Regions from separate parts of the Shewanella cyperi genome, predicted to be linked through region 4. Evidence: predicted binding sites of a transcription regulator. Region 4 holds the regulator's gene; each other region holds the start of a gene.

Region 1 (7,323 bases), 210 kb from region 4:
CATCAAAGGACAACTCAGGCAGTGACCGGACGGCCACCAGTGACGCGCTTGGTCACCAGCTGACGCAGCAGGCTCAGCAGGAAGGCACCCATCAGCAGACCACCGATACTGAAGATGACGTCGCCAACCACACGCATCCACACCAGGAACTCAACCCGGGCACTGTGCAGTACTTCTGGAGAGCGGGCGAACCAGTAACCGTTTTCGAGTACGGCGAAGAACTGGGTCAGACCGACGGGCAGCAGCGACATGAACACCATGGCTGCCAGACCCAGGTTCAGGGTCCAGAAGGCGCCCTTGAGCAGCTTGTCGTTCCATACCAGTTGGTTGCTCAGACCGCGCAGACACACCAGCATCAGACCCATACCCAGCATACCGTACACACCCATGAAGGCGGCGTGACCGTGGGTGGCCGTGGTGTTCAGGCCTTGGATAAAGTACAGGGCGATGGGCGGATTAATCAGGAAGCCCAGCATACCGGCACCCACCAGGTTCCAGAAGGCGGTGGCGACGAAGAACATGATGGCCCAGTGGTAGCGTTGCATCCAGGGGGCAGCTTTGCGCATGCGATAGCTTTCCACGGCTTCGAAACCGATCAGAGCCAGAGGTACTACTTCCAGGGCGGAGAAGATGGCGCCCCAGGCGATGACAGAGGTAGTGGTACCTGTGAAGTACAGGTGATGCAGGGTACCAATCAGACCACCGGTCAGGAAGATGGCGGTGGCGAACATTACGGCACCGTTGGCGCTGCGGGCACGGATCAGACCCAGGCGTACCAGTACCAGAGCGATAACCGAAGTGGCGAAGGTTTCAAAGAAGCCTTCCACCCACAGGTGCACTACCCACCAGCGCCAGTATTCGGCGATGGCCAGGTTGGTGTGCTTGCCCATGAACAGGCCGGCACCGTACAGCAGACCAATGGCGACACAGGAGGCATACAGCACCCAGGTGACCGGGGTCATGTCGTTGCGCACCTTGAGGGCTGGACGGATGGCGGCGGTGACCAGGGTCAGCCAAATCATCAGACCGGCCAGCAGCAGGATTTGCCATACACGGCCCAGATCCACGTATTCATAACCCTGGTGACCGAACAGGAAGTTGGTATCCAGGTCGAAGTATTGTTGTACGCCGAGCCATTCACCGGCCATGGAGCCCAGTACCACAACCACCAGCGCTGCCCACAGCACGTTCACGCCCAGGCGTTGGTACTTGGGTTCATAACCTGAAAGCGCAGGGGCTATGTAGAGACCTGTGCCGAGCCAGGCGGTGGCGATCCAGAATACCGCCAACTGGGTGTGCCAGGTACGGGTAACCGAGTAGGGCAGGATTTCAGACAGCGGGATACCGTAGAAGGCCTGGCCTTCCACCGAATAGTGGGCCGTGATACCGCCGAGCAGAATTTGCAGCAGGAACAGGCCAATGGCGGTGAAGAAGTACTTACCGACCGCCTTTTGTGATGGGGTGGGGCGCAGGCTCAGCAGGGGATCCTGTTTTGCAGGCTCTGGCAGGGACTCTTCCTTGCCTGAGGCGTGGTGCCACACCAGGGCGCCGATACCGGCAATCAGGGTCACGATACTCAGGATAGACCAGACAATGTTGCTGGAAGTAGGGGTGTTACCCAGCTGAGGATCGTAGGGCCAGTTGTTGGTGTAGGTATGGTCGGTACCTGGACGCTCGGTAATGGCGGCCCAGGCACCCCAGAACAGGAAGGCGCTCAGTTGTTCACGACGCTCGGCATCGGGAATGGTGCCTTCTTTCATGGCGTACTGATCCCTGAGTTGGGTCAGGGCAGGATCGTCACCGAACAGGGCATCGTAGTGGCGCTGTACTTCGTGGATGGCTTCAATGCGGGTGGCCGACAGTGGTATCTGAATATGCTCTTCACCCACCAGGCTGTTGTGGCGCAGATCTTCACGCATGGCCTGTTCCAGGCCTGCTTGCTCGGAACGGCTCAAAGAGGCGAAATCTGTGCCATAGGTTTTCTTGGCACTGATGTCCAACCAGGCATTGGCCTCGCGGTGCAGCCAGTCTGCGGTCCAGTCAGGTGCCACGTAGGAGCCATGGCCCCAGATGGAACCCAGCTGGTGGCCGCCCATGGAGCGCCACACCAGTTGACCCCTTTCTATGTCATGCTGACTGAACAGCACTTGCCCCTGGGCATCGGTAAATGCTTCGGGAATAGGGGGCTTATCACGGTAAATATCACTGCCGATACTGAGCAGTATGCTGAAGGAGGTCACCAGCACTACCAATAGTGCGATGACCGTGAGCTTGAGTCGGGACATAGGGTCTCTCCGATCCTGGATTAATGATGTCCCTATATAGCAGCTATCATGCCAATATGTTTAATTGTTTAAATACAATGTCATAGGTGTATTTGTGTATTAGATAGTGTCGATATGACATTGTTTTATGCTGTTAAAAATACAATTACAGTGTCATTGTGACACTGGTTGTCTTTTGTGCACTGTTTATGTCAGGGAGATAAGAGTGCCACCCAAGGCTGTTGTGGCACAGCAATGGTGGCACGGGAGAAAAACCGGGGTTACTTATACAGGGAAGGATCCTTGGGATCCGGGCGGGTCTTGAAGCGCCGGTGCAGCCACATGTACTGGGACAGATTGCGGCCGATGAGTGACTCCACTATGGCATTGCCGCGCAGGGCATCGCTGAGTTCATCTTCACCGGGGAAATCCTCCAAGGGTGGCATGATCTCAATCCGGTAGCCATTATCGTCCTCACAACGTTCCACGAAGAAGGGCAGTACCTTTGCCTTGCCAAGCTTGGCCAGGGTAGTGGCTCCTGTGATGGTGGCGGCATCGGGTACGGCAAAGAAGGGAATAAATACGGCGCTGGAGCGACCAAAATCCTGATCGGCCGTGTACCAGATCACCTCGGCACTGCGCAGGCAGCGCACCATCTGACGCAGATCGCGCTTGGGCACCAGGCCCTTGGCGGAGCGCATCCGGCCCTTGACCTGCAAATACTCCATCACCGCATTATTGTGCGGCCGGTAGACGCCTATACCGGCCTTGAATTGGCCGAACACCCGGGCGCCCATCTCCAGCGGCAGGCAGTGAACCGCAAACAGGATAACTCCCTGGCCGGCGTCTATGGTCTGTTGCACATGCTCGCGACCAACAAGCTGCATATGGCGCTGGATGCGGGCATCGCTCCACCACCAGGCATTGACCGTATCGAAGATCGCCTTACCTGTTTCCTCGAAATTGCGTTTCAGCAGGGCATCGCGCTCGGGGGCAGGCATGTCGGGGAAACACAGCTCCAGGTTGCGCCTGGCGGTATGGGCCCGGCTGCCGAGCAGTTTCATGGCGGTGCGGCCGAGGGCGGCTCCCATGGCCATCTGCCAGCGCAGCGGCAGGGCACTTAACAGACGCATCAGACCGACACCCAGCCACAGGGGCCAGTGTTTGGGATGCAGGAGTTGCCGGGAAAATTGGGCGCTTTCTACCACTTGTTGCTCACTTACCAGTAAAAATTACCGCGTATTCTAACGCAAAACCGCAGCAAAATTGGGTACAATCACGCTTTAATTTCCGCATTTTAAAATGGGTGTGCGATGAAGGTAACGTTGCCGGCTTTTGAGAAGGCCAGGGTATTGGTCGTGGGCGATGTGATGTTGGACCGGTATTGGGTAGGACCCACGGGGCGTATCTCCCCCGAGGCCCCGGTGCCTGTGGTACGCATCAACCAGATTGAAGACAGGCCGGGTGGCGCCGCCAACGTGGCCCTCAACATTGCCGCGCTCGGTGGCAAGGTGCTGCTCTCGGGCCTGGTGGGCGAGGATGACAATGCCGCCGCCCTGACCACAGGGGTGCAGGCCCTGGGGGTTGAGCCCCGCTGGCTGATCCAAAAAGACAAGCCCACCATTACCAAGCTCAGGGTGCTGTCCCGCAACCAGCAGCTGATCCGCCTCGATTTTGAAGAGCCCTTCGATGCCGCTGCCAGCGCAGAGCTGCTGGCCCGGGCCGAGCAGCAGCTCGGTGAGGTGGATGTGGTGGTGCTGTCGGATTATGCCAAGGGCGCCATTGCCAACCCCGCGGACTTTATCGCCAAGGCCAGGGCCAAGGGCGTCAAGGTGCTGGTGGATCCCAAGGGCAGCGATTTTTCCCGTTATCGCGGCGCCAGCCTGATCACCCCCAATATGAGTGAGTTCGAGGCCGTGGTGGGCCCTGTGGCCAACGAAGCGGATCTGGTTGCCAAGGCACAGGGACTGCTCAAAGCCTTCAGCTTTGACGCCGTGCTGGTCACCCGCTCGGAAAAGGGCATGACCCTGATCACCGCCGATGCGCCCGAACTGCACATCCCCACGGTCGCCCGTGAGGTATATGACGTTACCGGCGCCGGCGATACAGTGATTTCCGCCCTGGCCACGGCCATCGCGGCCGGGGCCGAACTGCCCCAGGCCTGCGCCATAGCCAACACCGCCGCCGGTGTGGTGGTTGGCAAACTGGGCACCTCCACCGTCAGCCGCATCGAGCTTATCGAGGCCCTCAAGAGCCACGATGGTGAGTCGGGCTTCGGTGTTATCAGTGAAGATCAGCTGGTATATGCGCTGGAACAGGCGCGGCTCAGGGGCGAGCGGGTGGTGATGACCAACGGTTGCTTCGATATTCTCCACGCCGGTCACGTGAGCTATCTGCGCCAGGCCCGTGCCCTCGGCGACAGGTTGATAGTGGCGGTTAACGACGACGCCTCGGTCAAACGCCTCAAGGGCGAGGGTCGGCCGGTCAATCCGGTGGAGCGGCGCATGGCGGTGCTGGCGGGCCTCGCGGCGGTGGACTGGGTGCTGCCCTTCAGCGAGGACACACCCCAGCGCGTTATTGCCCGCTTGCTGCCGGATCTCCTGGTCAAGGGCGGTGATTACAAGGTCGAGGATATTGCCGGAGGCGCCGAAGTGATGGCGGCCGGTGGCCAGGTCAAGGTGCTTGGCTTCGAGGAAGGCGTATCCACCACGGCCATAATCCAGAACATCATGGGCAGCAAGTGAGTTCCCTGGCCCTGACATTGTTGCTGGCGCTGCAAACGGCGCCCATTGCAGGCAAAGAGGCACTGCTGTGTCCCCTGCCGCAATTGCAGCAGTGTCTGGCCAGTCTGCAGCCCGGGACACGCCAACAATTGCCCGGTGAGCACGAGATCTCGCGCCTGCTGGGCGGCCGCAGTGCCATGGTACTGCCGCTTGAAGACGCCAAGGTGGCCGGCCTGGTACTGCTGGCACCGGAGCGCGATGCCAGCGAGCAATCTGCCATCATAGCCGGCAAGACCTATGTGCTGCCCTTGGCGCGGCAATCAGAATTGACCCTGTGGCACGAGCTGGGGCACCTGGAAGTACAGGCCCTGCGTGGCACAGTGTTACCGGCCGAACTGACCGAATATCAGCAGGAATGGCTCGCCGATGCCTATCTGCTCTGGCGCTCGGTACGTGAGACAGGGGAGCTGACGCTGGCCTGGCAGCAGTTTCATCGCCGCAACCTGGCGGTGATAAGCGACATAGGCAACATCTCCCATTGGTCATCCTTATTGCTGATACATTTGTTAAAAAAATACGACCTAAGTGTTATCGCTGAATATGCCAGCTTTGCGGCATTTTGTGGTGATTTCTATCCTGATATTCCGGAGTTGCAAGAGGCCGGTCTGGCGGAATTTTCCAGCCTGCTGCAGCGCACCTTTGGTCCGGGGTACAGCCAACCCTTACCCGGCTACATGTATTGGCGCAAGCCGGCACTGGCCCAGGTAATAAGCCCAACTTTACTGAGGCTTATGGGAAAATCAGCCACCCGGGAGTGGCTGGAAAAGGACTTTGGTTTAGCGTTCGGTCAATAACCCGGGGTGCTGTGCGGTATAAGCTGAACCTAAGCTGAACAAAAGTCAGAAACACTCTTTTGACGCCATTTTTCGGCGGTATTCCTCTGGTTGCTTTGGTAAGCTCTCTGGCAACAAAAATAACATGGGGGATACAATCATCATGGCTAAGCGTTCCAAGGTGCAAACCGAGCAAACCATAAACCAGATCATGGATGAGGCACTGAAGCAGATCCTCACCATAGGGTATGAGGCCATGTCTTATACCACGCTGTCCGAGGCAACCGGCATCAGCCGTACCGGGATCAGCCATCACTTTCCCAAGAAAATGGATTTTTTGGTGCGCCTCGATGCGCGCATCGGTCGCCTGTTCGTGGCGGCACTGGATTTCTCCTCGGCCGAGGCGCTGGAGCGTTCCTGGCTGGTGGCCATGCATGAGCCTCACTACCGTGCGGTCATGCGCCTGTTCTTCAGTCTGTGTGGTTACGGTGCAGGTGAAATGACCCTGTTCCGCGCCGTGCACGGCGCCCGTGAAACCGCGCTGCTGGAGCTGGGAATGGTGGGAGAAAAAACCATTAATTGCCTGCTTGGCCGGACAGCCATCATGCTGATGTCCGATTTGGAGCAGCAACTGACCTCCAAGGCGGCATGAGCCTGACAGCCTGCAGCGGTAAAACAAAAGGAGCCCCAGGCTCCTTTTGTTTTATGTCCCTTACATAGGCTTAATGGCGAAGGGTAATACCGGGATTGAAGTCTATTTCTCCGCCTTCATCCACTGTCGCCAGATGGGATTGTTGGCGGGTAATGGCCAGTCGGCGATCGCCACTGATGCGCACAAACTGTAATTGATAACCCAGTTTGCCCAGGGTGTAGCAGGCAAAACGTTGGGCGTTGGTCAGCCTATCCCAGTTCTGGGAGGCTGTCAGGGTAATCGCCCGGCGATCACCTGTTGATTGTTGCTTAACACGCATATGCTCCTCCTCCCTATCGCCATCAGATAGGGTGACTCCACACTAATATATAGACAGGGGCTCTGGGGCTGCGCAAGTCCCTGAAACCCGCATGGCGCAAGGGTTTTAGACATTTCCCACATTAAACAATCAGTTGTCGCAAAGGCCGCGGGCAAGTATTTTTGCATGTCACTGTTTCTTGGCGCTTGCGGGCACTTGGGGCCTATTCCGGCCCCAGTTCCCACCACTCCCAGGATTCCAATTGCTGGGCCTTGGCCAGCGCCAGCGCCCTGGCATGTTGGGCCTCTGCCTTGGCTTTGTCTCCCACGGCAGCCAGGGCCAGGCTCAGCTGCTGATGCCAGTCGGCACTGTGCTCACCCTGTTTGGCTACCCTTTGCAAAAGCGCCTGGGCCTGTTGCGGTTGTGCTTTCTTAAGGAAGGCCTTCACCAGCCCCAGGGTCAACTCCAGCTCCGACTCGGGAAAACGCTCCACAAAGGCGCTTAACATCTCTTCGACCTTATCCTGTTGCTTGCTGATAAACAGGTACTTGCC
Region 2 (7,323 bases), 1.8 Mb from region 4:
GTGTGCGCACTGGCGCAGGCCATGGGCTACGGCGGTTTTGACTATCCCTCAGTGGCAGCTATTTTCCGTGAGCATGCGGCGTTGTCCGCTGTGGTTAAAGGCGCCTTCCCGGAAAAACACTTCGATATCTCACCGCTCGCCACTTTGAGCGATGAGGCCTACGAGGCCATGGCGCCAATGCGCTGGCCCGTGGGCGCACAAGAGCCGCGGCTGTTTACCGATGGCCGATTCGCATTCAAGGATGACCGGGCGCGCTTTGTACCCCCGGCAGTCATACCATCTTTACCGGCAATCAAGGCGGCGCCGGCTATCAATGAAAGGCCGGCCAGGCTCACCTTGGAGCCGGGCTGCTTCCAACTGAATTCGGGCCGCAGTCGCGATCAATGGCATACCCGTACCCGCACCGGCCACGTTGCCGCCCTGTGCCGCCAGGAATGGGAGCCGCAGCTTTATCTGGCCCCCAAAGATATGCAAGCGCTCGCGCTCAAAGAGGGGGATCTGGTCGCGCTGGCTATGCAAGAACATGCAGAGCAGGCCGATGGTGTAGCGGTAAAGACCTCGGAGCTAAAGAATGTGTCCAAGGCGGAACTGTTTTTGCCGGTGAAAAAGGACGACAGCCTGAAACCCGGCCATCCCTTTGTCTCCATGCACTGGACCGGGCAGGAGCTTGGCTCCGGTGTCAATGCCGTGGTTGCCGCCGAGGTGGATCCCATCTCCCGTCAGCCCGCCTTCAAGGGGCAAAAGGTGAGGCTCAGCCCCCTCGGGCCCCTCTGGAAGCTGGTGCACTACGGTGAACAGGCATCCGGGCAGCAGCAGTATCTGAGGCGCCAGAAACTGTGTCTTGAGTCCGGCGCTGCCGAGGTGTTTTATTTTCCTCCCGGGGTAACGCCTGCATCAGGAGTCACGCCCGCGCCCGAGGGCAACCTGGGCTGGCAGCTGAAGGCTCTGCGCTGGCAGCTCAAGGCTGGCCAGAAGACGATTTGGTTGCAGGCCTGGATCCGCGACGAAACCCTGGCCGGTTTCAATATCTCCGCCAAGGGCGATTTGCCACTGGACCATATTGCCCTTGCCGCCATGGTGGGCAGGCCGCTTGACGGCGCGCTGCTCAAGACGCTGGAGTCCCAGGTCCTGGCGGGTGACAGCCCCCTGGTGTGCCTGTGCCGGGGCGTCAGTCGTCAGGGGATTGAAACGGCGTTGGCACAATGTCCGGACGGTGCGGAACCACTGCTTTGGGCCAGTGAGCAAACGGGCTGCGGCAGTGGCTGTGGCAGTTGTCTTGGTGAAGTCAGGGCCATTGCCGATGAATTTCTTATGTCTGTGGAGGTATCCCATGGCTGATCTGACGTCCTTGATTAGCGCCCTTGGGGGCGAGTTTTTACCCGGCACTGTGGTACTGGCGGGGGCCGGCTGTGGTGATGTGGGCAGTCTGACCCTGGATGTGCTGGCGCTGCTGCGCCGCTGTGATGCCCTGGTGTATGACGCTCTGGTGGATGAGTCTGTGCTGGCGCTGGCCAATCCCGGGGCCCGGCGCATTGCCATGGGCAAAAGAGCCGGTGGCCAGTCGGCGCATCAGGATGAGATTAACCTGTGTCTGGCAACGCTGGCCGGTGAGGGACTCAGGGTGCTCAGGCTCAAGGGCGGCGATCCCGGCGTCTTTGGCCGCGGCGGCGAGGAAGCGGCGTTTTTGCTGACACGGGGCATTGATTGTCGCTGGCTGCCCGGTGTCAGTGCGGCCCTGGGCTGCGGTGCCGCTGCCATGATCCCCCTGACCCACAGGGGGCAGTCGCGCTCGGTCACCCTGATCACGGGTCGCCAAATTGGCGGCAATGCCAGTCGCCATTGGCAGCAATCCCTGGCCCTTGGCAGCACCCTGGTGTTTTACATGGGCGCCGCCCAGGCCGCCGCAATTGCCGCCAGTCTCAAGCTTGCCGGGGCCGACGGCGCCTTGTCTTGTGCCCTGGTGCGCGACGGTGGTCGTCCCGGACAAAGGCTCGAATTCTGTTGCCTCGATGAGCTTGCCACCGCCGCCAGAAACCTGGGGGGTGACGGCCCTTGCCTTATCATGGTGGGTGAGGTCTGCGCCATAGGTGAAGAGCTGACCGCACTGCGGGCGGGGCTGGGCAGGTTGAGTGCGACGGAGGTGGCCCATGGCTGACGGATTTGATCACAGCGCCAAGGCGTTACTTAGGGCCATCGCCTGCGGCCCGAAACGGGCACGGACCTTAACCCTGGAGGAAAGCCGCGCCTTGCTCCTTGGCTGGTCGGCGCAGGAGGTCACCGACCTGTCCCTTGGCGCCGCGCTGATGGTGATGCGCAGCCGCGGCGAAACCCCGGCCGAAGTGGCGGGGGTGGCGCTGGCGCTGCGCCAGCTCATTGCCTCCGCTGCCGGGGAAGAAGCAAGTGCAAGCCCTGGTGCCGGCGCCAGCTCTACTCCCTTTATCGATTGGCCCTGTTATGCCGGCAAGCGTGGCCAGTTTCCCTGGCTGCTGTATGGGGTAAAACGCTTGCAGGCCGAGGGCATTCCGGTGCTGTTGCACGGCGATGATGGTCGCGATGCGGCCAGACCCGGCGGCTATAGCCGCCGCAGCCATGTGGGGCAGGCGCTGCACCATGTGGGGATCCCCACCGCAACTTCAGTTGCCGAGGCCCGCGCCTTTATTGGGGACGGTGTCAGTTGTTACCTGCCACTGTCGGCGATACTGCCGCGTTGGCGCGAGCTTGGCTCACTGCATGCCACCCTGGGTATTCGCAGCTTGCTGACCCAGGCGCTGAAATTTATCAATCCCTTGAATGCGCCCCTGGGCATGCGGGCCTTCTTTCACCCCAAACTGGAGCAGCACTACGCCGAGGTCATTGCCTTGATGGCCAGGGAGCAGGGGCACGGAGCCCGGCAGTTGTTGTTCCGCGGTTTTCAGGGCGAGGCCGAACCCAATCCCAGGGTGGAGACCGAGTTGTGGCAGATTGATGCAGATGCTTATGCAGAGGGCCATGCAAATGGTGCCTGCCCGCGGGTGCCGTCCTGGTTGCTGCCCGCCTGTGCTCCCGAGGGCACCCAGGCCAGCCTCAATGCGTTGGCCGACGATGCAATGGCGCACCGGCAACTGGGTGCATCGGCCTTGCCGGGTGCCGGGGATGACACCTGGCAGGGGGCCTGTGTCCGGGCGTCCCTGGCCGCCGCCTATCTGCTGACCGAACGGGCGGACTGCGCCGACGCGGCATTGGCACTGGCCTACTCGGGCAAGGCACAGGGTTCCGGGCCCGTTGGCCGGCTTTGTGCCCTGATGATGGCCGAAGGGGTGACCGAGGCCGAAGCGCTGGGATTGCTGCGGCGCCACTCGATGCACACGGGCCAATCCATGGCGGTGCTGGCCGATAGCCTGCTGCGCCAAAGGGGTGCAGTTGCCCAATAATGACGCACCGGTACAGGGATGCTCACCCGAGTAACAATGAAATAGTAAGTAAAAACAGCAAGATAAAAAGTGGCACGGTCTGTGCCTTATGAAAAGTGGCTTCCAACGTTCGGTAAGCCTGACCTGCGGTCAATTCGGGGCGCCAAGCCGCCCCACTCAATTTGAATCTTATGGCAAAGGCGCCTCGCTCCCATTACCGGAGCAGGTGCCTTTTTTGTTTTCTGGAGGTCTTATGTCCAATCACAAACCCCGGGTCGTCGTGGTCGGCAATGGCATGGTGGGGCACCACTTTGTTGAATATGTCTGTGAGCAGGGCTGGCAAGGCCGCTGGGACTTGCTGGTAATAGGTGCCGAGCGCCAGATTGCCTACGACAGGGTACAGTTGTCGTCCTATTTTCAGGGCCGGGCCCTGGATGAGCTGGCCCTTGGCACCGAGGCCCAATACCGGGCCTGGGGCGTTGAGCTGAAGCTGGGTTGCAAGGTGGTATCGCTGAACCCGGAAGATAAGCAGTTGACCCTGGATAGCGGCGAGACCCTGGCCTATGACCATCTGGTGCTGGCCACAGGTTCCTACGGCTTCGTGCCGCCCATTCCCGGTGCCGACAAGGAGGCCTGCCTGGTGTATCGCACCACAGAGGATCTGCTGGCCATCGAAGCGGCGGCCAGGGACTCCCGCTCCGGGGTGGTCATAGGCGGCGGTCTGTTGGGACTGGAGGCGGCCAATGCGCTCAAGAGCCTGGGGCTCAAGACCCATGTGGTGGAATTTGCCCCCCAATTGATGCCGGTGCAGCTGGATGCCGAAGGCGGCGAGCTGCTGCGCAGCAAGATTGAAGCCCTTGGGGTGTCGGTGCATACCGCCAGGGCCACCAGTGCCATCCTCGACGGTGAAACCGCCCGCTTGCGGCTGTCCTTCACCGACGGCGAAATCCTGGAAACCGATATGCTGGTGTTTTCCGCCGGTATTCGCCCCTTCGATGAGCTTGGCAAGGCCGCCGGGTTGGCCCTGGGCGCCCGGGGGGGATTTGCCGTCGATGGCCTGATGCGCACCAGTGCGCCCGGGGTGTTTGCCATCGGCGAGTGTGCCAGTTGGCAGGACAGGATTTTCGGTTTGGTGGCCCCGGGCTATCAAATGGCCCGCATTGCCGCCGACACCCTGATGCATGATGCCTTCGGCGCCGCCTTGCCCGAGGCTTTTGTCGGGGCCGACATGAGTACCAAACTCAAACTGCTGGGCATAGACGTGGGCGCCATAGGCAACAGTCGCGGCAACGACGAGCTGCCCTTTGTGGAGTTCAGTGATGCGGTCACGGGCGTCTACAAAAAACTCTGGCTCGACGAGTCCGGCACCAGGCTGGCCGGCGCATTGCTGGTGGGTGATGCCAGCGACTATGGGCGCCTGCTTGGCCGCTACCTCGGGGGCAGCGTCATCGACGGCAGCCCGGCGGCGCTGCTGTTGGGTGAGCCTGCCAGCACCAGCGCCGATGCCCTGGTGTGCTCCTGCCATCAGGTAAGCCACAGCGCCATAGTCAAGGCGGTCAAGGACGGCTGTGAAACCCTGGGCGACATCAAGCGCTGCACCAAGGCCGCCAGCGGCTGCGGCGGCTGTGGTCCCGAGGTGCAGAAAATTCTCGACACCGCTCTGGCCGAGGCCGGCAAGGCACGCGACAGCTCCCTTTGCCCCCATTTCGGTTACAGCCGCCAGGAGCTGTTTCACCTGTGCGCCCTGGAAGAGATCAAAGACTTCGAGACCCTGCTGACACGCCATGGACGCCCCGGCGCCCATCCCTATGGCTGCGCCGTCTGCCAGCCGGTGGCGGCCTCCATTTTCGCCACCCTGCATAACGATCATGTGCTGGGGGACGACAGGGCCAGGCTGCAGGACACCAATGATGCCTTCCTCGGCAACCTGCAAAAGGACGGCACTTACTCTGTGGTGCCCCGCATCGCCGGCGGCGAAATCACCCCGGAAAAACTGATAGTGCTGGGGGAGGTGGCCCGGGATTTTGATCTGTACACCAAGATCACCGGCGGCCAGCGTATCGATTTGTTCGGGGCCCGCCTCGAGGATCTGCCGGCCATCTGGACAGTGCTGGTGGAGGCCGGCTTTGAAACAGGTCATGCCTACGGCAAGTCCCTGCGCACCGTGAAGTCCTGCGTCGGCAGCACCTGGTGCCGTTATGGGGTGCAGGACTCGGTGTCCATGGCCATCACCCTCGAGCACAGGTACAAGGGGCTGCGCTCGCCACACAAACTCAAACTGGCGGTATCCGGTTGTGCCCGGGAATGCGCCGAGGCCCAGAGCAAGGACATAGGGGTGATTGCCACCGACAAGGGCTGGAACCTGTATGTGGGGGGCAACGGCGGCATGCGGCCCCGCCACGCTGATCTGTTTGCCAGTGATCTGTCCGACGAAGCACTCATCGACTGTATCGACAGGATACTGATGTTTTACGCCAGCACCGCCGATCGGCTGCAACGCACCTCGGTCTGGCTCGAGTCCCTCGAAGGTGGCGTCGACTATCTGCGCCGGGTGGTGCTGGAAGACAGCCTGGGGCTGGGGGCAGAACTCAGTCGCCGCATGCAGCAGCTGGTGGACAGCTACCGCTGTGAGTGGAAGGCCGCCATCGAAGATCCCGCCATCCGGCGCCGCTTTGTGGAATTTGTCAATCCAGCACCAACCGCTGCGCCTGAGCTGCCCTACCGCAGGGTAAGGGGCCAGAAAATGCCGCTGACCCCAGCCCAGGCCAAAGATTTGCGAATTGATATCAAGGAGTTGTCATGAACTGGACCCAAGTGTGTGAAAAAGAAGCCCTGCCCGAGGGCGCCGGTGTTGCAGCCTGGCTCGGCAGCCGTCCGGTGGCGATTTTCAATTTGGGCCACCGCGGCCTGTACGCCCTGGATAACCGCTGTCCGGCCACAGGCGTCAGCCTGCTCGCCCGGGGCCAGGTGTGCGAGCTGGCGGGGGAGCTGTATGTTTGCTCGCCCCTTTACAAACAACATTTTCATCTGACAACCGGTGAATGCCTGGAAGACACAGAGCTCAATGCCATCCCCATTGTGGTGAAAGCCGACGCAGCAGGGGTGTGGCTGGCCGGGGAGGGCGCATAATGGACAACAGATTCAACCTCTTTTCATTCAGCGGTCGCATGCGGGTGCTGCATCTGAGCTGGATTGCCTTTTTCGTGACCTTTGTGGTTTGGTTCAATGCGGCGCCGCTGCTGGGGCCCATAGCCCAGAGCCTGGGGCTCAGTAAGGAAGAGGTCAAGACCTTGCTGATCCTCAACGTGGCCCTGACCATTCCGGCCCGGGTCATTATAGGCATGGTGACCGATGCCTATGGCCCCCGCCGGGTGTACACGGCGCTGTTGCTGCTTTGCAGTCTGCCCTGTTTTGCCTTTGCGCTGGCGGAAAACTTCACCGAACTGGCCCTGTCGCGCTTTTTACTGGGCTTTATCGGCGCCGGCTTTGTGGTGGGGATCCGTATCATAGGTGAGTGGTTCCCGGCGCGGGAACTGGGCGCCGCCGAGGGGATTTACGGTGGCTGGGGCAATTTCGGCTCGGCGGCTGCCGCCTTTTGCCTGCCGCTGGTTGCCCTCTGGTTTGGCGGTGACGATGGTTGGCGCTATGCCGTGGGCCTGTCGGGCTTGCTGTGCCTGGCGGCCGGGGCGGCCTTTTATTGGGGCGTGCGCGATACCCCCAAGGGTTCAACCTACTTTAAACCCAAGCATTCCGGCGCCATGGAAGTCACCAGCAAGGGCGACTTTTACCTGCTGTGCCTGATGAAGTTACCCATGTACGCCACCCTGTTGTTGCTGTGCTGGAAGCTGTCCCCCAGCGGCGTCGGCCTGCTCGGCAGCACCAGTGTCATGCTGTGCGTGGCCTTTTTGCTGCTGGTGCTGGCAGTGGATCTGCG
Region 3 (7,323 bases), 730 kb from region 4:
TGACCGTTACGGGTATAGGCCGTGGTGCCGTCGGGCATTTGCACCTCGAAAAACCCCGGGCCTTCAATCATCAGGTCCAGCGAGTTGTCCGTGGTCAGCATATTGCCCTGGGTAAACATTTTCTGGGTCGATACCACCTTGGTACCGGCACCTATGTTCAAACCGTTGGGCAGCTTGTTGTTGGAGGCACTGATACCACCGGCCTGGTTAACCGTTTGATAGAGCAGGTCCTCAAAAACGGCACGGCTCTTCTTGTAACCAACGGTACTGGCGTTAGCCACGTTGTTGGATATCACGGCGATATCGGTTTGCTGGGCATCTAAGCCAGTTTTACTGATCCATAACGCAGGATGCATAATCCAATCTCCTGTTAGCTAATGCGCATCAGGGCCGCGGAGGCCTTGTCGTTCTCTTCCGCGGTCTTCATCATTTTTACCTGCATCTCAAACTGACGTTGAATATCAATCAGAGATACCATTTCGTGTACTGCGTTGACGTTGCTGCCTTCAACGGCGCGACTTTCCAGAGTCACCTCGGGCGCCGCCGCGGCACTGTTACCCGAAACCAGACGGAACAGACCATCGGCGCCACGCATTAATTGGCCGTTGCCGGGGTTGACCAACTTGATGCGGCCCACCTCTTCAATGACTTCGGCGGTTGCCCCCTGGGGACGGACAGTGATGGTGCCATCTTGGGCTATCTCCACCTTGTCTATGGGCAGAGGCAACACTATGGGACCCGTGTCACCCATGATGGGGTTACCGGAGGCGTTGTGCAGCTGACCGTTGGCGTCAAAACTCAGGCTACCGGAGCGGGTATAGGCCTCGCTGCCATCCTCCGCCTGCACCGCAATCCAGCCATCCCCCTTCACCGCCACGTCCAGATCCCGACCCGTGGTTTTGAGGGGGCCGGCACTGAAATTGGCCTGGGGACTTTCGGTCATCGAAAACACCCGTGTCGGCAAACCTTCACCAAAGGCCTGCATGGCCCTGGATTGCTCCAGATCGGCCTTGAAGCCATCGGTATTGGCGTTGGCCAGATTGTTGGCCCGCAATGCCAGCGCATTCATGTTCTGCTTGGCACCACTCATGGCTATGTAGAGAAGTTTATCCACCGGCTGCTCCGTCAAACTTTTTGCATAGCTAAAGAAAAGCAAAAGTTATGCCAAAAAATTGAGCAGTGGCGTTTAATATTAAGCGAAGGAAAAGATTGGGGAATATTCCAGGTATGCCACCTGGGCGGAAAAGCGCTGCCGCCGGGGCGGCAACGCTTGGCTCGGGGATTAGCGGATCTGCAGTACTGTCTGCTGCAGGGTATTGTTCACTTCCAGGGTACGGGAGTTGGCCTGGAAGTTACGCTGGGCCGAAATCAGGTCCACCAGCTCCGTGGTCAGGTCCACGTTGGACTGCTCCAGGGCCGAGGAACGAATGCTGCCGAAGGTGCCGCTGTTGGCTTCACCGGCCAGGGCCGGACCCGAGGCTAGGCTCTCTTTCCAGGAGGTGTTGCCCACCTGGGTCAGGCCCTGCTCGTTGGCAAAACGCACCAGAGCTACCCGCGCCAAAGGCACGGTGGAGCCGTTGGAGTAACTGGCGTTAACCAAACCATCGGCGCCCACTTCCACGTTGGTCAGACGTCCTACAGTGGTACCGTCCTGGGTCAGTTCGGTCACCTCGAACGCCGAGGCATACTGGGTTGGATTTCCATAGGTGATGGTCAGGTCCTGGGCACCATCGGCGCCGGGGCCAAGTACGGCGGCACCCGAAACCCCCAGGGCCTCGGTGGTGATCACCGCCGGATTACTGCCTATGTAGGCGCCGGCGGAATCGAAGCTGATCACCGCGCCGCGCCAACCACCGGCAGTCTGGGCCAGGGTGGTATCAAGGACACCATCACCATTGAGGTCATCTGGAGCACCGTCGCCATCGGCGTCGGTGTTATAGGTACCGGCAGCACCATTCAAATCCACCTGCTGGCCATCAAGGGCATAAAAAGTCACCCAGTTGTTCACCCCTGTATAGGCGCCATTCTCTGGGCGCACGAAGTAGGTGGTCAGAATATGGGGCTCACCCAGGGAGTCATAGATAGTGACCGAGGTGGAGTTGTTGTAGGTATCCGAATCATTGGGATTGAACGCCGCTGGATCCTTGGCTTTTTCGCCGGCATTGAGGTTCATCTGGATGCCAACGTTTTCCGTCATCACAGGACTGCCTGCGGTATCGGGGATCTGCACCGGACGGGTGGTGGTCAAACTCACGGAAGTGGAGTTTCCGTCCTTGTCCACTGGGAAGGTCTGCAGGAAGTTACCGGCGGAGTCCACCATAAAGTTATTGGCGTCCACCTTAAAGGCACCGGCACGGGTAAAGGAGTAATCCTGGGAGCCGGCGGTGGAAGCGGTCACAAAGAAACCACCGCCACTGATGGCCATGTCCAACGCGTTGCTGGTAAACAGCAAGCTGCCCTGATGGAATTGCTGGGCCACCTGGGTGGTGGTCACACCGCCGCCCACTGTGGTTTTGCTGTTGGAGAAAATCGAGTTGGCGTACACATCGGCAAACTCGGCACGGGACTCCTTGAAGCCCGTGGTGTTGACGTTGGCAATGTTGTTGGCCGTGGTATTGAGATCTTTTTGCGCCGCTGCGATACCACTGAGTGCAATGTTAAAAGACATAATTCACCTCTATTAAGCTGTTCATCCCGGGCCGAGACCCGAATCCAAGTCCGTTCAGGTTTCAGAAACCGCCAGGACGTCCGCCAATTTAATGCCGCCGATACCGCGCAGGTTCAGAATAGCGCCGGTGGCTGCAGTGCCCAGAGACACACTCGATACGTGGGCATAGGTAGACACGGGCAATTCCTGGGCCTTGCCATCCACCTTGCCGCTGGCCTTGATGGTATAAGCACCATCGGGGGCCGGTTTACCATCCTTATCCAGGCCATCCCAGGTCAGTTCGACGTTGCCGCCGGCACTGCCGTCGACTGTGTAAGACTTCACCAGCTGACCTTTGTCATCCTCGATTCGAACCGTGATGTCCTTAATCACCTCGGGGGTGCTGATCACGCCGCGAATTTCCGGATCCGTGGCCGACAGGTAACCGGTCGAAGACGGGATCAATACCTTCTGCCCCACCAGGCCCGACGCCTGCAGCGCCTGACTGGAAGACATAACGCCGTTGAGGTTGAGTATCTCGTCGTTGAGCTTGGAGATCCCATCCACGGTCGAGAAGGACGCCATCTGGGCGATCATCTGATCGTTGTCCACCGGCTTAAAGGGATCCTGCATCGACAACTGCTGGCTGAGCAGGGCAAAAAAATCGTCCTGGTCCAGCTGTTGGTTTTTATTTTCAGGCGCTGCCGGTTCTCCCTGCAGCCTGATATTGTCCAGAAACGGGTTGCCGGTACTGCTCTGAGTGCTGGACTGGGTCCTGGCCGGCGTCTGACCTACTGAGTTAACGAGGCTCACTTATGACCTCCTGCGCTGTGCGTCATATTATTTTCCCATCCTGAGTGTCTGTTGCAGCATGGATTTGGCCGCATCAGCCACCTGGGCATTCATCTGGTAGGAACGGGAGGCGGAGATCATATCTGCCATCTCTTCCATCACATTCACATTGGGCTTGTATATGTAGCCATCGGTGTCCGCCAGGGGATGATCCGGGGCATATTCCTTTTGCAACGGCTTATCGCTCTCGACAATACCGCGCACCGATACGGCGGTGGAGGCCTGCTGCTGACTGGCGGCCTTGGCCATTTCAGCCTCAAATACCGGATGTCTGGCCCTGTATGTCTTGTCAACGCTGCTGGAAACAGAGTCGGCGTTGGCTATGTTACTGGCGGTGGTATTGAGCCGGACCGATTGGGCCGTCATACCCGAGCCAGACACATTGAAGATATTAAACAAGCTCATGGTTAATCTCCTTTAATCGCCTTCTTCATGCCGTTGAACTTGCCTTCGAGAAACCCCAGGGACATCTGGTACTCGAGGGCATTCTGCATAAAGGCCGACTGCTCCTGTTGGATATCGACAGTGTTGCCATCACCCGTATCCGGCTGGTTGGGCACCCGGAACTGGATATGCTGCCGGGTCAGGGCTGCCAGATCGAAGTGGCGCTCGCTGGTTTGGCTCATGCTCAAACCGCGTTGCTGGCTCTTGGCCGATTGCAGCGCCGCCTGGAAGTCCACATCCCGGGCCTTGTAATGGGGGGTATCGGCATTGGCAATGTTGCTGGAAAGCACTTCAGCACGCTCGGCGCGGATCCCCAGGGTGTACTGGTGAACTCCCAATGCCTTGTCAAAACTGATCGCCATAAAATTGCCTCCTCTGTCACTTGGACTGAGATTAAGCAACTCGCGTGCCAAAAAAATATTGAAAGGAGATTTTATTCAGAGGGCGCTGACAGATGCCTGCCAGCGATGAGGGGGTTACTGATTAGTTATTTTAAAACAGTGAGTTATTAACTCAGGTGCGTTTCTGGTAGTAAATCCCCGGGTTACAGCGGATCATGTCAAACTCATCGGTCAGGCCGGCAATGGATTCGGAGGCTCCGAGAAAGAGTATGCCCTTGGGATTGAGGGCGGCAGCAAATTGCCGCAGTATCTTTGCCTTTGCCTCGGGGGCAAAATAGATAAGCACGTTGCGGCAAAAGATAATGTCAAACTTGCCAAGCAGCGCATAACTTTCCAGCAAATTGTGGGCACGGAAGTTGACCATACGGCGGACATTGTCCCTGACCCGCATATTGCCGCCGGGAAGAGCCTCAAAAAATTGACGCTTGCGCTCCTCGGACAGCCCCCTGCCGAGGGCCAGATTATCGTATTCGGCGTTGCGGCAACGATCCAGCATGGAAGGCGACAGATCCGTGGCCTGAATGGCTGCCCCCATGGGCAAGGCCCCGGGGCGTTTCTGCTGATATTCCAGAATGGTCATGGCCAGGGAATAGGGTTCCTGACCTGAGGAACAGGCCGCCGACCAGATTTTCAGGGGGCGGCCGAGGCGGCCAAATTCGGGCAACAGGGCGCTGGCCAACAGCTCGAAGGGGTATCTGTCCCTGAACCACAGAGTCTCATTGGTGGTCATGGCGTCAATCACTTCGGTGCGCAACTGCCGCTCCGTGGGCTTCATGGCGTGCTTGACCACTTCATTCAGGGACGGCAAGCCGTACTTGCCCATCAGCGGGGCCAGACGGCTGCGTACCAGGTATTGCTTGTTTTCACCCAGTACTATGCCGCTGTGTTGTTCCAGGAACAACCTGAATTGATTGTACTCAGCCTCAGCCAGTGATTTATCAGTCACCCTTTACTTCCTGCACTCTGTTGAAGTCCGCCCCGCGGAGCCAAGCTTCTGAAACACTTCTATAAAACAAGCGGCGCTTTATACAGCATGACAGTCCCTAACACAAGCCCGACTGCCCTTTCCTGCTACAGGCTCAGGTGTTTGTTGACCGCAGCCGCCAATTCATCGGGGTTGAACTTGGCAATAAAATCATTGGCACCGACCTTTTGCACCATGGCCTGGTTGAACACGCCGCTCAGGGAGGTATGCAGCACCACCTTGATGTGCTTGAGCTTGGGATCGTCGCGAATTTCCGCCGTCAGGGTATAGCCATCCATTTCCGGCATTTCGATATCCGAAATAATCAAAGGGATCTCGGTGGCAACATTGTCCATTTCGGTGGCAATGGATTTCAGTTTATCCAGGGCCTCACGACCGTCTTTAGCGGTATCAATCTGCAGGTTGAGCGAACTCAGAGCGCGGATGATCTGCTTGCGGGCCACGGCCGAATCGTCGATGACCATAATGTGGAAGTGCTGTTCCCTGTCTATGGTCAGGTTGGCATCCATCTCTTCGCTGATGGACGTTTTGACCGGGGAGATCTCATCGAGGATCTTCTCCACGTCGAGGATTTCCACCAGCTCGCCGTCGATCTCGGTCACCGCAGTCAGATAGGAATAACGACCGGCGCCCTTGGGAGGCGGCATGATGGCTTCCCAGTTAATGTTGATGATCCGCTCCACCGAACTGACCAGAAAGCCCTGCACCGATCGGTTGTACTCTGAGATAATGATGAAACAGTTCTGGATGTTCTCAATCGGACGACCACCGGTGGCGGCACTCAAATCGATGACGGAAATGGTAGAGCCGCGTATATGGGCGACCCCACGCACAAAGGGATTGAGTCTGGGCAATGCGGTCAGGGGTGGACATTGCAATACTTCCTTGACCTTGAAAACGTTAATCCCATACCGTTGGCGGCCGTTTAGCTTGAACAGCAACAGCTCCAAGCGGTTTTGCCCCACCAACTGGGTACGTTTATTGACTGACTCAAGAATGCTCGACATAAGTTCGCCTTAGTTATGATTCTGAATGAGGGTGCCTTGTCATGCTGAAGAGTATAGGCATATAACTTGCTTTAATCCCGCTATGACCCATCGCATTCCATTGCCGTCAAACTTTTGACAGCCCACCGCGACGGATGACTGCCATTGAGGCCAATTTTTTGAAAGTATAGGTGTATTCTGGCGTGACAAGCTAGTCTCTTCATTATGAAACTAAAGTTAGCACAGTTTATTTGGATCTTTCTCGCAGTTTCGACGTCCCGTGTTTGGGCCGCCGACCTTGCCACTGTCCCCACCCTATCGGCCATACGGGAAGCCGCTGAAGCGGCGGTGGCACAAAAAATCGAGGCGCCGGCCGAGGCCAGGATAGAAATCCAGGCCCAAAGCCTGGATAACCGCATGAGCCCACCACGCTGCAGCGACGGCATCAGTGCCACCCTTGCCAGCAACCGCGAAATAGGCAAGAACAACACGGTCAAGGTCCAGTGTCACAGTCCCGATCTCGACTATCCCTGGCAGATATTTCTCTCGGTACGGGTGGATATCCTTTTTCCTATGGTGGTGGCCACCCGGCCGGTGGGGGCAGGTGAGCTGATTGGCGAAGGCGATGTGACCCTGGCGTTTGTCGATAAAAGCCTGCTGCGGGGGCAACAGTTTGCCGCCGAAAGTGAAGTGATAGGCACCCGGGCAAAACGCCGTATTGCCCAGGATGCCCCGGTATACGCCGCCAACCTGTGTTTCGTTTGCCGCGGCGATTCGGTGGCCATCATCGCCAGGAGCGAGCACTTCCAGATAAAAACCTTGGGCGAGGCCCTGGCCGATGGTAATATCGGTGACAAAATTAGAGTTAGAAACAGCAGTTCCAACAAGGAGTTGGAAGCAAAAGTGACGGGTGTTGGAGAAGTTGAAGTTAAAATGTAAAAATAGCTAAAGCTTTTGGCAGCAGCGCCGATACAAGTTTAAGTAATCCGTTTCAGTCACTTTGGAGCC
Region 4 (7,323 bases):
GCTGCTCTACTGGCAAGTGCAGTCGAAACAGAATGCGGGCGAAGGCAAGCAAACCTCATCCCAGCTGCTGCCGGACTTTGTCGCCACCGAACTGCGCAGTGTCGAGTACAATGACAAAGGCCAGGTCAGCAGCAAGGTGAGTGCCAGCTACATGGAGCATTTCCAGGCCAGCAACATTACCGAATTCACCGAGCCCGTGTATCTGATCTATCCCAATGAAGGCGCGGCCCAATGGCGTCTGTCTGCCAGTCGCGGCAAGCTCAGCAAAAACAGCGGCAAGGTGGTACTGGAACAGGATGTGCAAATCCAGGCAATCAGCCAACAGGAACCGCTGCAAAATCTATCCACCAGCTATCTGGAGCTGGATTTGAACACTATGATAATGACTTCGAACAGGCCAATTTTGGTCTTCGGCAAAGGATTCAATGTCACCGGCCAGGGCCTGTATGCCGATCTCAATGCCCAGGAAGTCAAACTGCTCAGTCAGGTAAAAGGAAGCTATGAACCCAAGTAAAACCCTGCTGGCACTGGCACTGTGCCTGTGCAGCACCATGGCCACAGCCAAAAACAACGACCTGCTGCAGGAATTGAAAATTGCTGCCGCCACCCAATTTGCCGACATCAAGAACAAGCGGGTGGTCTATGGTGGGCCGGTACTGCTGACCCAGGGCAGCCTGAAGATCACCGCTCAGGAACTCAGTGCCTATACCGATGAAGCCTCAGGACAAAGGGTATTGGTGGCCAAGGGCAAGCCCGCCACCTACAGTCAGACCCTGGATGACGGCCGCCAGGCCAGCGCCAGTGCCAATGAGATCAGCTACAACATGGACAATCGCACCATGACGCTCACGGGCAATGCCAAAATTGAACAGGATGGCAGCCAGGTCAACGCCGACAAAATCATTTATGACATTGAAAAGCAGCAACTGAAGGCCGACAGCAGCCAAAAAGGCGATGAACGGGTGATCACCATCATCAAGCCGGAAAACTATCAGGAACAGTTGGCTCCCAAGCCCGAAGAACAAGAGCAGGATAAGGAGCCGGTTCGCCAATGACGGAACTGATCCTTAAGGCCAGCAATCTGGCCAAAAGCTACAAAAACCGCACCGTGGTCAAGGACGTCAGTCTCAGCGTGCGCACCGGCCAGGTGGTCGGTCTGCTGGGCCCCAATGGCGCCGGCAAAACCACCACCTTCTACATGGTGGTGGGGCTGGTGAAAAGTGACAAGGGCAGCATCCATATCAACGAAGATGACCTGACCCTGGACCCCATGCATCTGAGGGCTCGCAAGGGCATAGGCTACCTGCCCCAGGAAGCAAGCATTTTCCGTAAGCTGTCCGTGCACGACAACATCATGGCGGTACTGCAAACCCGCAAGGATCTGGACCAGGATCAGCGTGAAGAGGAACTGGAGCAGCTGCTGGAAGAGTTCCACATCACCCATATCCGCGACAACATGGGCATGTCTTTGTCCGGTGGTGAGCGGCGCCGGGTCGAAATCGCCCGTGCTCTGGCCGCCAATCCGCGCTTTATTCTGCTCGATGAACCCTTCGCCGGTGTCGACCCCATTTCGGTCATAGACATCAAGAAAATAATTGAGCAGCTCAAGAGTCGCGGCCTCGGCATATTAATCACGGATCACAACGTCAGAGAAACCCTTGATGTCTGTGAAAAAGCCTACATAGTCAGCCATGGCAACCTCATCGCCGAAGGCACCCCTGCCGAGATTCTGGACAATCAGCAGGTGCGGGCGGTGTACTTGGGTGAGCAATTCAGGCTATAGTTAAATTTAGCCTGATCTCTATCTCATTAAGGAAGAGTGCAACTGGCCAGCAGTTCACAAAACTGATAGAAAACAGCTTTCTGATAACAATAACAGTCAAGGATCCGCAGTAGATGAAAGCGTCACTCCAGCTCAAGCTGGGCCAACAACTGACCATGACGCCGCAATTGCAACAGGCCATCAGGCTGTTGCAACTTTCTTCACTTGAACTGCAACAGGAAATTCAACAAGCGCTGGATTCCAACCCTTTGTTGGAGCTGGACGATGACCAATTCGACAGCCAGGAGCGCAGCGATTCAGATCACAGGGAGCAGGACGACTTCTCCGAGCCCGTCACGGCCAGCAGTAACGATGACAGCTCCACCCTGGAAACCTCCGACGCCCTGACCCAGCAGTCCATGCCCGATGAATTGCCCATGGATACCACCTGGGACGAAGTGTTCACCGCCGCCCCTGCTTCCGGCAGCGGCTCCATGATGCGCGATGATGATATGCCCTTCCAGGGAGAGACCAGCGACGGGCTTTATGAACACCTGGAATGGCAAAAGAACCTCACCCCTTTCTCAGACACCGACATGGCCATAGCCACCGCCATCATAGACGCCATAGATGAACGCGGTTACCTGACCCAGACCACGGAAGACATACTCGAAGCCATGGGCGACGATGAAGTGGAGCTGGACGAAGTGGAAGCCGTGCTCAAGCGCATCCAGCACTTCGACCCCATAGGGGTGGCCGCAAGGGACCTCAGTGAATGCCTGCTGATCCAGCTGGCCCACTTTGCCGCCGATACGCCACACCTGGAAAACGCCAAACTGCTGATCCGCGACCATCTGGATCTGATTGCCGCCAGGGACTTCCGCACCCTGATGCGCAAAACCCGTCTGAAGGAAGATGAGCTGCGTGAAGCCATAGTGCTGATCCAGAGCCTCAATCCCCGTCCGGGTGAACAGGTCACGTCCGGCAAGGACGAGTACGTTATCCCCGACGTCTCTGTGAGCAAGAAAAATGGCCGCTGGGTGGTGGAACTCAATCCCGATTGCATGCCCAAGCTCAACGTCAATCAGCATTACGCCGCCATGGCCCGCACCAGTCGCAGTCAGGCTGACAGCCAGTTTATCCGTGGCCATTTGCAGGAAGCCAAGTGGTTTATCAAGAGCCTGGAGAGCCGCAACGACACCCTGCTCAAGGTGGCCAATTGCATAGTGCAGTTCCAGCAAGGTTTCTTTGAGTACGGTGAAGAAGCCATGAAGCCCATGGTGCTGAACGACATAGCCGAAGCGGTGGAAATGCATGAGTCCACCATTTCCAGGGTGACCACCCAAAAGTACATGCATACCCCGCGGGGTATTTTCGAATTGAAGTATTTCTTCTCCAGCCATGTCAGTACGGAAGACGGTGGAGAATGCTCGTCTACGGCCATCCGCGCCTTTATCAAGAAACTGGTGGCTGCAGAAAATCAGAAGAAACCATTGAGCGACAGCAAAATGGCGGAACTTCTGGCGGAACAGGGAATCAACGTTGCTAGACGTACCATTGCAAAGTACCGTGAAGCAATGCTGATCCCGCCGTCAAACCAGCGTAAAAGCTTATAACTCACTGTAAAAACTGGAGGAAAGTGTCTATGCAAATCAATCTGACTGGGCACCATATCGAAATTACAGATTCACTGCGTAACTATGTAGAGAGCAAATTTACCAAGCTTGAACGCCACTTCGAACAGATCAATAATGTGCACGTTGTGCTCAATGTTCAAAAAATGCAGCAGATTGCAGAAGCCAAGCTGCACCTCAATGGTGGTGAAGTGTTTGCCACGTCTGAGCATGAAGACATGTACGCCGCCATCGACGCTCTGATTGATAAATTGGATCGTCAGGTCATCAAACACAAAGAGAAACTGACTAAGCACTAAAAGATGGAACTGAGTACCATCCTGAGGCCGGAGTGCACCACCTGTGCCACTCCGGGCAGTAAGAAAAAGGTACTGGAACTGATCAGCGATATCGCCAGCGCCCAGTACCCCACCCTCTCTTCTCAAGAGATCTTCGAAAGCCTATTGGCCCGAGAAAAAATGGGAAGCACAGGCATAGGCAATGGTATTGCCATCCCCCATGGCCGCTTGAACAGCATAGAGACCCCGATCGCCGTGCTGGTCAAATGTGAAGAGGCCATCAGTTTTGACGCCATAGACAAACAGCCGGTTGACATACTGTTTGCCCTACTGGTGCCATCGGACCAATGCCAGCAGCACCTGAGCACACTCGCCGCCATGGCAGAAAAGCTCAACGACAAGCAAATCCTCAAGCAACTGCGCAAAAGCCAGGATGACGCTGAACTCTATCAGGTGATCACCGGATGAAACTGGTCATAGTCTCAGGTCGATCGGGCTCGGGCAAAACCGTTGCCCTGAGGGTCTTGGAAGACCTGGGCTATTACTGCGTCGACAACCTGCCACTGCCACTGATTGGGCCCTTGCTGGCGCAACTGAAAAGCAGCAATGAACTGGTGGCCATCAGCGTCGATGTCCGCAACCTGCCGGAACAGCACAAGGTGTTGGAACAACAGTTGGCCGCCCTGCCTGCAGGCACGGAGCTGATCAGCCTGTTTCTCAATGCCAGCGACAAGGTGCTGCTCAAGCGCTACAGCGAAACCCGCAGACTGCACCCCCTGTCCAAAAGCAAGATGTCCCTGGCGGATGCCATCAAACTCGAGGGCAAGCTGCTTGAACCCCTGTCACAATTGATGGATCACTACATAGACACCTCCAAACTCAATGTCTATGAACTCAGTGACCAGGTGCGTGAAATCCTCCTCGGCCGCAGCGAGAAGGAGCTGGTGATCATTTTTGAGTCCTTTGGCTTCAAACACGGTATGCCGGCGGAAGCCGACTTTATGTTCGATGCCCGGTTTCTGCCCAACCCCCATTGGGAGCCACAGCTGAGACCCCTGACAGGCCTCGATGAGCCGGTACAACAGTTCTTGGAACGCCAGGTACTGGTGAACAAATTTATCTGGCAGATAGAGAACCTGCTGGAAACCTGGTTGCCCCATCTGGAGCGCAACAACCGCAGTTACCTCACCATAGCCATAGGCTGTACCGGCGGTCAGCACCGCTCGGTATATGTCGCAGAACAATTGGCCAAACGCTTCAGCAACACCAAACACAAGGTCGAGGCACGCCACAGGGAGCTTAATCTTGCCAAGACTTGAACGTGATATCACCATAGTCAATAAACTGGGCCTGCACGCCCGCGCCGCCACCAAAATGGCGATACTGGCCTCCGAATTCAAGGCCAGCGTGACCCTGATCCAAGGCGACAAACAGGCACCGGCGTCCAGTGTGTTGGGACTGCTGATGCTGGAATCCGGCATGGGCAAAACCATGCGCATAGTGGCCGAAGGTGATGATGCCGAGCAGGCCATGGACGCCCTGTGCAACCTGGTCAAGGCCCGCTTCGACGAAGACTGCTGAGTCAGCTCACTCACTGCGGCATTAGACCGCAACGCTTCCCCTCCTGCTGTATCAATAAATTTGTTACCATAAGCCCTTCTATTCTTGGGGGAAGATGCCATGGCGGTAGAACTGCTGGACAATGAACAAACGGAACTCAGGCTCAGCCAGCTCAACCAGGCACTGGGCAGCGGTATGTTTGTCCATGTGCGGCAGATGTTGCTCAATATGGCCGCCTCCGACATAGCCCTGGTACTGGAATCCTCGCCGCCGCGCACCCGCCAGATATTGTGGCAACTGATAGATCAGGAACAAACCGGCGAAGTGTTGGAAGAATTGGGGGAAGAGCTGAAAGATCAGCTGATCCGCCAAATGAGCCCCGAACGCCTGGCCCGGGCCGCCGCCGGTCTGGATACCGACGATCTGGCCTACATACTGCGCAGCCTACCGGATAGCCTCTACAAGCAAGTGCTGCAATCCATGGGCAGCCAGGATCGCAGCCGGGCCGAGCAGGCCCTGGCCTATCCGGAAGAGAGCGCCGGCGGCCTGATGAACACCGACACTGTCACCATCAGACCCGATGTGAATCTGGACGTGATCCTGCGCTACCTGAGGCAGCGCGGCAGCCTGCCGGAGGCCACAGATACCCTGTATGTGGTCGACAGGCGCGACATACTGCTCGGCGGCGTCAATATCGCCACCCTGCTGACCCGGGATCCCAGCACCCCGGTACGGGAACTGATGGATGCGGATCTGGAGGCGATTCCCGTCACCATGACCGATTCCGAGGTGGCGCAGCTGTTTGAACGCCACGACTGGCTATCGGCGCCGGTCATAGATCAGGACGGCCGCCTGCTGGGGCGGATCACCATTGATGATGTGGTGGACGTGATCCGCGAAGATGCCGATCACACCATGATGGGCATGGCCGGTATGGACGAGGACGAAGATACCTTCGGCCCCGTACTTAGAAGCACCCTGCGCCGCTCCATGTGGCTGACCATCAACCTGTTCGCGGCCCTGCTGGCGGCCTCGGTCAGCAACCTGTTTGAAAACACCCTGGAGCAATTTGCCACCATAGCCATTCTGATGACCATAGTGCCAAGCATGGGTGGTGTGGCCGGCAATCAAACCCTGGCGCTGGTGATCCGCGGTATCGCCCTGGGCCACATAGGCCAGAGCAACTCCCGCTGGCTGCTAGGCAAGGAACTGGCCATTGGATTTCTCAACGGTTTGCTGTGGTCAAGCCTGGTGTGCTTGGCCATCTGGGTCTGGAAGGGCGAATGGCAGCTGGGGGCCCTGATTGGCGGCGCCATGTTAATCAATATGACGGTTGCCGGTCTGGCGGGGGCCGCCATTCCCTTGCTACTGAAGAAGCTCAAGGTGGATCCGGCACTGGCCGGCGGCATGCTGTTGACCACAGTGACCGACGTCATCGGCCTGTTTGCCTTTCTGGGACTGGCGACCCTGTTCCTACTGCACTGATTAAGCAATCAGCCCCAGCGCACCGAGGGCATGGACTCGGCAGACAGCACGGAAACACATTCCTTGCGGGTCACAATCAGAAATTCATTGAGCGCCTTGCCACCGCTGGCCATAAAGCCGCCGCGGTTGGACTCGAGCGCAAACCAACCGCCGTCCGACAGCTGATACAGCCAGCCATTTGACAGGCTGAACTCGGCCCAAAACTCCAACAGGTCGCCTTCGTTAAGCATCCGCAGTCCCTGAATGGAGTGAAAGCAGACTTCCACCAGGCGATTTTCCACCTTCAGGCACAGGGACAGGCCATCCAGATCATAATGCAGTGATTGCAGGTACACCTCATCACCGAGGCACTCGACGGCAATAGGCAGGCCTTTGGGATCACTCATGCCACCCTCATTTGATTTTTACAGCAGGTCGTTCCATTAAAAAATGAATCTGAACTTCAGGCAAGCTTTATCCGACTGATAAACAGGACGAAATTGTGCCAAGGATTGTTGACGGGGAAAAAACAGCGCCGCCGGATGGCAGCGCCTTGGATTCGCTTGCGGGCCCTGGGCCCGTCCGGCGCTTATTGCAGTGGCGAGAGAATGATTTCCACCCGGCG

Evidence for each region. Region 4 encodes sigma-54, which starts transcription at its own class of promoters, with help from an activator protein. Its sites were predicted from a motif close to GTTGGCACGNNNNTNGNNT; they were not measured.
Region 1: the regulator sigma-54 is predicted to act here: its motif matches at 2,323-2,341, upstream of JYB84_RS14310 (nitric-oxide reductase large subunit).
Region 2: the regulator sigma-54 is predicted to act here: its motif matches at 3,479-3,497, upstream of nirB (nitrite reductase large subunit NirB).
Region 3: the regulator sigma-54 is predicted to act here: its motif matches at 4,339-4,357, upstream of flgB (flagellar basal body rod protein FlgB).

The regions. Positions count from the first base shown of each region.
Region 1 is NZ_CP071501.1:3,242,067-3,249,389, reverse strand. It holds gene JYB84_RS14310 (nitric-oxide reductase large subunit) at 15-2,285, opposite strand; gene JYB84_RS14305 (LpxL/LpxP family Kdo(2)-lipid IV(A) lauroyl/palmitoleoyl acyltransferase) at 2,546-3,472, opposite strand; gene hldE (bifunctional D-glycero-beta-D-manno-heptose-7-phosphate kinase/D-glycero-beta-D-manno-heptose 1-phosphate adenylyltransferase HldE) at 3,578-5,008, shown strand; gene JYB84_RS14295 (hypothetical protein) at 5,005-5,841, shown strand; gene JYB84_RS14290 (TetR family transcriptional regulator) at 5,984-6,472, shown strand; gene JYB84_RS14285 (hypothetical protein) at 6,543-6,791, opposite strand; gene JYB84_RS14280 (alpha/beta hydrolase) at 6,994-7,323, opposite strand, start outside.
Region 2 is NZ_CP071501.1:1,660,615-1,667,937, forward strand. It holds gene JYB84_RS07025 (nitrate reductase) at 1-1,338, shown strand, start outside; gene cobA (uroporphyrinogen-III C-methyltransferase) at 1,331-2,155, shown strand; gene JYB84_RS07035 (ANTAR domain-containing protein) at 2,148-3,410, shown strand; gene nirB (nitrite reductase large subunit NirB) at 3,643-6,192, shown strand; gene nirD (nitrite reductase small subunit NirD) at 6,189-6,518, shown strand; gene JYB84_RS07050 (NarK family nitrate/nitrite MFS transporter) at 6,518-7,323, shown strand, end outside.
Region 3 is NZ_CP071501.1:2,715,746-2,723,068, forward strand. It holds gene flgG (flagellar basal-body rod protein FlgG) at 1-356, opposite strand, end outside; gene flgF (flagellar basal-body rod protein FlgF) at 371-1,114, opposite strand; gene flgE (flagellar hook protein FlgE) at 1,283-2,668, opposite strand; gene flgD (flagellar hook assembly protein FlgD) at 2,723-3,460, opposite strand; gene flgC (flagellar basal body rod protein FlgC) at 3,488-3,904, opposite strand; gene flgB (flagellar basal body rod protein FlgB) at 3,907-4,305, opposite strand; gene JYB84_RS11835 (CheR family methyltransferase) at 4,457-5,290, opposite strand; gene JYB84_RS11840 (chemotaxis protein CheV) at 5,416-6,336, opposite strand; gene flgA (flagellar basal body P-ring formation chaperone FlgA) at 6,541-7,254, shown strand.
Region 4 is NZ_CP071501.1:3,449,842-3,457,164, forward strand. It holds gene lptC (LPS export ABC transporter periplasmic protein LptC) at 1-514, shown strand, start outside; gene lptA (lipopolysaccharide transport periplasmic protein LptA) at 501-1,055, shown strand; gene lptB (LPS export ABC transporter ATP-binding protein) at 1,052-1,783, shown strand; gene JYB84_RS15340 (RNA polymerase factor sigma-54) at 1,897-3,378, shown strand; gene hpf (ribosome hibernation promoting factor) at 3,408-3,695, shown strand; gene ptsN (PTS IIA-like nitrogen regulatory protein PtsN) at 3,699-4,142, shown strand; gene rapZ (RNase adapter RapZ) at 4,139-4,993, shown strand; gene JYB84_RS15360 (HPr family phosphocarrier protein) at 4,980-5,255, shown strand; gene mgtE (magnesium transporter) at 5,355-6,719, shown strand; gene JYB84_RS15370 (hypothetical protein) at 6,728-7,105, opposite strand; gene JYB84_RS15375 (OmpA family protein) at 7,288-7,323, opposite strand, start outside.